2 regions of the Paenibacillus sp. O199 genome follow, and region 1 is predicted to be linked to the other one. Evidence: a T-box and tRNA genes for the amino acid it is inferred to sense, from the RefSeq annotation. Region 1 holds a T-box; the other holds one or more tRNA genes.
What was found. A T-box is a leader RNA that pairs with one kind of tRNA and senses whether it is charged. The one in region 1 lies ahead of leuS (leucine--tRNA ligase), so its partner is inferred to be a tRNA-Leu.
Positions count from the first base shown of each region.

Region 2: it has a tRNA-Leu gene. The T-box ahead of leuS (leucine--tRNA ligase) is inferred to sense a tRNA for this amino acid. The anticodon was not compared.

Region 1 covers NZ_LGRP01000025.1:29,999-33,172, reverse strand. Annotated here, with positions in the region: gene leuS (leucine--tRNA ligase) at 1-1,992, opposite strand, end outside; T-box leader at 2,065-2,332, opposite strand; gene A6049_RS25125 (phosphotransferase family protein) at 2,431-3,174, opposite strand, start outside.
Region 2 covers NZ_LGRP01000006.1:338,307-341,480, reverse strand. Annotated here, with positions in the region: gene A6049_RS12350 (Gfo/Idh/MocA family protein) at 1-281, opposite strand, end outside; gene A6049_RS12345 (adenosylhomocysteinase) at 322-1,509, opposite strand; tRNA gene A6049_RS12340 (tRNA-Leu) at 1,744-1,827, shown strand; gene A6049_RS12335 (hypothetical protein) at 1,888-2,067, opposite strand; gene A6049_RS12330 (sn-glycerol-1-phosphate dehydrogenase) at 2,227-3,174, shown strand, end outside.

The sequences.
Region 1 (3,174 bases):
CTTGAACTCATCGGTTCCACCATCTGCTGTGATCTTGTCATTAATTGCACCTGTATCTTCATTAATGAACAGACGCCATACACGTGACAGGAAGCGGTGCATGCCCTCAACCCCGTTAGCGTTCCACGGTTTTGTCGCCTCCAGAGGCCCCATGAACATTTCGTACAGACGCAATGTATCTGCACCGAATTCATTGACGATCTCATCCGGGTTAATAACATTACCACGGGATTTACTCATCTTCTCATTGTTGGTTCCCAGGATCATACCTTGGTTGACCAGTTTGTGGAACGGCTCTTTGGTATGCACCACACCCAGATCATACAGCACTTTATGCCAGAAACGAGCGTACAGCAAGTGAAGCACCGCGTGCTCTGCTCCCCCGATATACAGATCAACTGGCAGCCATTGCTGCTGTTTCTCCTGAGAGATCAGTTCCTTGTCATTGTGTGGATCAATAAAGCGCAGGTAATACCAGCAGCTACCGGCCCATTGTGGCATTGTGTTCGTCTCGCGACGTGCTTTCATTCCCGTTTCCGGATCTACGGTGTTAACCCATTCCGTAACATTCGCCAGTGGTGACTCTCCAGTGCCCGAGGGTTTAATCTGGTCAATATCCGGCAGCAGCAAAGGCAGTTGATCTTCCGGCACCGTCTTCATCGTTCCGTCTTCCAGATGCAGAATCGGGATTGGTTCACCCCAGTAACGCTGACGGCTGAACAGCCAATCGCGCAGACGATAGGTTACCTTGCCTTGCCCCTTACCATTCTCTTCCAACCAGGCAATCATCTTCGCAATCGCTTCTTCGTTGTTCAATCCGTTCAGGAAATCGGAGTTCACATGCGGTCCGTCTCCGGAATACGCTTCTTGTGTCACGTCGCCACCCTGTACAACCTCGATGATGTCCAGACCAAACTGTTTCGCAAACTCCCAGTCACGAGCGTCATGTCCCGGAACGGCCATGATCGCCCCTGTGCCGTATCCAGCCAGAACATAATCGGCGATCCAGATTGGCACCTTCGCTCCGTTTACCGGATTGATTGCATAAGTTCCTGTGAACACACCCGTTTTGTCTTTAGCCAAATCAGTACGTTCCAGATCACTCTTGCGAGCAGCCTGTTCCTGATATGCCTTGATTGCTTCACGCTGTTCAGCCGTTGTAATGACTTCAACCAGCTCATGCTCAGGTGCCAATACAGCATAACTTGCACCAAACAAAGTATCTGCACGTGTCGTAAACACTTTAATAACTTCTTCATGACCCTCAATGGCAAAAGTAACTTCCGCCCCGGTCGATTTGCCGATCCAGTTGCGCTGCATATCCTTGATACTTTCCGACCAGTCCAGCTCTTCCAAGTCTTCCAGCAAACGCTCTGCATATTCCGTAATTCTCAATACCCATTGGCGCATCGGTTTACGAACGACCGGATGTCCACCACGCTCACTCTTACCGTCGATAACTTCTTCGTTCGCCAGTACCGTTCCCAAAGCTTCGCACCAGTTCACAGGCACTTCATCTACATAAGCCAGGCCTTTATTGTACAACTGGATGAAGATCCATTGCGTCCATTTGTAATAGTCAGGGTCTGTTGTGCTGATCTCCCGATCCCAGTCATATGAGAAACCCAGTGATTTGATCTGGCGACGGAAATTGTCAATATTGCGGAATGTAATATCCCGTGGATGCTCACCAGTATCCAATGCATGCTGCTCAGCAGGCAGGCCGAAAGCGTCCCAACCCATTGGATGCAATACATTGAAACCGCGCATACGTTTGAAACGGGATACGATATCCGTTGCCGTATATCCTTCTGGGTGACCTACGTGCAAGCCTGAGCCGGATGGATACGGAAACATATCTAAGGCATAAAACTTCGGTTTAGCGGGGTCTTCACCCGTTTTAAACGTTTTATTGTCATCCCAGTATTGCTGCCAACTTTTCTCCATGTCTTGTGGCTTATAGCCGTGTTTCGGCTGTTGATTCTCACTCATCTATTGTTCCTCCTCTTGGTTATTCGCTTTTATTGCAACAAAAAAACCTCAGCATCCCGTAGCGTTTGCAGCGCTAGGGACGAGAGGTTGAATTCCCGTGGTACCACCCTAGTTAGCGGACGAACGTGCTTCGTCATCCACTCCCTTTGGACCTGTAACGGCGGTTAACCGATGCGGATTTCCATTCCTGAGCCCGAATGTAACTTCGGTCGTTTGCAAGATGGTGTAATCACCGCATTTCTCCAAGGCGAGTTCGTGAAATACTGTCAACCGACTTGCACCAAGCGCCGGCTCTCTGTCATGTACAGGACTCACTACTGATCCTTATCATCGAAATATGTATACGATATGATCGGAAACATTATATAAAAAAGAAGCATTAAAGTCAATATTACACTGTCTGTTGAGTATAAGCAATGCTATGCATCAGTATACACATTAAGACGACTGAAATCGCTTGATTCCTTCTTCTAGATTATCAATCGACCACTGAATGTGTTCCTTGTTCTCGTATTGACGATACGGACACTCGATTCTCAGCGCCAGATCAAAATACAGATCATATAAACTTCTTCTTTTTCGTTCACTGTCTGTTGTAGTTGCTCTTCCATATCCTTTGAGGAATCCCGATGTATTATTAAAATGACTGAAATAGTGCTCCATTAAAGGATCTGCCCAAAGGGAACGTTCGAAATCGATAATGGCGGTGATTTTCCCCGCCTTCACAAATACATTCCCATCCCACAAATCCCAATGTACAAGCACAGGCTCTTTGACATCATCCAGCACATCCGATTTTTCTTGAATCAAACGCTCCAGTTCCTCATAACGAATCGAAAATTCCAAACCCGCTGCCTTGCTATCTGCAAGCATATCATCCATTAGGCACAGGAAAGCTTCTTTCCACGTCGTATAATGCGATTTCTTTGAGGAAAAGTAACCAAACTTCTCTCCTTTAATTTCATTGATCCGACGATTGTACGCACCCAGCTGCTGCTCTATGAATTCCTGCTCTTCTGCACTGTACTGATCTTTGACTTTGTTATACGGCGTTCCTGGCATGTACTCCATAATAAAATACTCTGCCGGAACCAGGGTGAGCGATGGATCATAGGCCAATACCCGAGGAACGGGTACATCCTGAAGTTCTGCCGCGAGTCGTAGTGCTTCAACCTCAGCAAC
Region 2 (3,174 bases), on a different contig from region 1:
TATACATTTTTGCCAGCCCGGATGCATTCAAGGGCAAGTGCTGTCTGATCCTCTGGTTGCGCCACAACAACGACGCCGTCACAGTCTTCATTCTGCAGCATCAGCTGAGTATTGTCATAGGCTTTCCCTCTGCTCCCAAAACGAAGGAGAGCCGCCTCGGACCGTTCAATACTGCGGGTGGCGATGGCCTGAATGTCTGCTCCTGCTTCAACAGCAGATGGATATATATTCGTGGATGCATGGAATCCTGCACCGATAAAACAAAGTTTGGCTTTTCTCATACGGACCTCTCCTTTAAATTCATATCACCATTTTTAATGATTAGATTTTGTAGCTTAAATGCTTCAGCATCTGTCCGGCAATGGTGTTGTTAACGCTATGAGGAACCGGCTGTGGTCCGAGGGTGAGATGTTGGCGTTGCTGTACAAGATATAGGAGGGAGGCGGCTTGCAGGGACAAGCCTAGATCCATCGTTTCGGCAGGGTTGCCGCTGCCACCAGCCAGGTTCAGCATCTCGCCTTGAGTAAGTAGCATGAGTCGACGTCCGTTGGTTAATGTAAATTGTTCGATATCCGCTGTCAGTTGTTCCGTATGCTCCGCCTCCTGACGGAGACTTTCCAGATCCATCTCCCAAGAAAAATGTCCGGCATTGGCGAGGATCGTTCCATCATTCATTTGATTAAAATGTTCCTTCAGAATGGCGTTAGGACGGCCAGTGACAGTAATGTACACTTGGGCAAATGCAAATGTATCCTCCAATCGTGCCACTCTGAACCCATCCAGCGCCGCTTCCAGACCGGCAATCGGATCGGTTTCAACAACGACGACCTGACTGCCCAGATTCCGCAAATATCTGGCGATGCCTCGTCCACAGGTTCCATAACCTACGATGACGAAACGACGTGTAGGCAGAATCAGGTTTGTAGTACGCATGAAACCTTCAATAATGGTCTGTCCGACACCATGTTCATTTTCCATGATTCGTTTGAGTGGACTATCATTAATAACAATGATGGGGAAAGGAATGTTCTCATCCGTCTCTTCACGCAGAAGATTGGCCCCGGTCGTTGTCTCCTCCGTACCACCAATAAGAGAGTTAGTATCATACTGTTGAATGAAGGTACGCGCCAGATCAGCTCCATTATCCATGAGGAGATGGGGTTGGTGACCAAGTACACTTTGGATATTTTGCAGGTGCTCATTGCGCCTGTCCGCACGTTGACCATATACCGTGATGCCTTCTTCTTGCAGAGCTGCTGCGACGGCGTCTTTGGTTGTACCCGGGCTGCCACTCAATACAACGTTGGCTCCACCTGCTTGGAGTGTGCGGCATAATACAGCTGTTTTAGGTTCTACATGAATACATATACCGATGGTTAAACCAGCAAAAGGCAGCTCTTTGGCAAAATGGGATTTCAATTCCCCGAGCAGGGGCATATGCATTTCCGTCCAGTGAATGCTGCGTTTTCCTTCTTCAATACGTTCATGTGTTGTGTTCTTGATCGTCATGCAAAACTCCCCTTTTCTATGCAAGGTATAGCGTGTCCAACAGGACACTTGATCTGCTTAATGTCTACGATAGGGAGTTTGATGGGGTTAAAAAAGGACATATGTCCTATTCATTGCAGCTTGGAAAAAAGGTATTGCAAACTTATTACAGAGCATGTATACTCTTAATTACGGTAAAACAAGCAATTGCTTGACCGGAGTACTTTTCATCCATGATGAGAAGATACATATTATGCGGTCGTGGCGGAATTGGCAGACGCGCACGGTTCAGGTCCGTGTGGGCTAACCCCCGTGGAGGTTCGAGTCCTCTCGACCGCATCGAAGAAAAAAGCTCGCAAAATTGCTCTAAAGGCAATTCGCGAGCTTTTTTTGTTTTTTTTATTTATTGAAAATGAATTGTTGCACACATAGGCCTGCAATCGCTCCAGCAATACCAAAGAGCGCAACACTTGCCATCACCTCATATGCCTGGAAGCGAAACAAAAAGGCGATGCCGCTGCCAAATGTCGTTCCTGCGAGAAATCCGAGAGAAATTCCTATTTCTTTGGTTAATTTCATAGGTTCACCTGCTTGGGAATGTGAGTTTGGGGTTTGCAAATTTTTAATACAGGAAGTAAAGTGTGATCAGGAAAATACTCACATTTTATTTCCTTTTTTCATTTTGTGGTTTTAACCATGTAATTATGCATGATATTTCTTAAGGGAGGTTAAAAACGGATGAATATGAACAACCGAATTGCCGTATGGAACGAAGAAGCGCAAAATTGTACTTGTGGGCATGATCATCGGTTGGTGCAAATGCAGGTCTATCTGGAGCATGGAGCTATTCAGCGGTTACCTGGCTATTTGTCCGAGCAAGGGTACAGACATGTAACAGTGGTATATGATCGATTTACAGGTCCGGCAGCGGGACACGAGGTGGTAAAGAACATCCGAGAAGCGGGCGTTCATGTGGATGAGATATGCATGCCAGAGAACAAAGCAGGCGACGTGATCGCCGATGAGGGTGGGATTGTGCAGGTACTGCTCGGTGTGAAACAAGAAAGTCAGGCGATCATTGCTGCTGGTTCAGGGACCATTCATGATCTGGTGCGATTTGTTTGCTCCAAAATGAACAAGCCCTTTCTGTCAGTGCCTACAGCAGCTTCGGTTGACGGATTTACCTCAGCGGGTGCACCTCTTATTGTAAGCGGCGTCAAACAGACGTTCCAGGCGGTACCGCCTAAAGCTATTTTTGCGGACATCGATATTTTGGAGCAAGCCCCCCAAGAGATGAATGCAGCCGGATTCGGAGATATGCTTGGTAAATATACATCACTGGCGGACTGGGTGGTTTCCAGGGATCTGGGTGGAGAACCGTTCTGCCCCGTAGCTTATCGCATGACAGAAGAAGCACTAACTTCCTGTGTGGAGCATGTACAAGGGATCGCTGAAGGACGGGCCGATGGTGTGAGTGTATTGATGGATGCGCTGATTGCTTCCGGCATTTCCATGCTAATCATTGATCATTCTCGTCCGGCATCCGGTGGAGAACATCATCTGTCTCATCGGTGGGAGATGGATCTGATGGAGTCAGGGCACAAGCCTGTTTTGCATGGTGCCAAGGTGGGAGTGGCCTGTGCACTGCTTACCATAAAATACAAAGATCTTGCACAAAAATCCGAC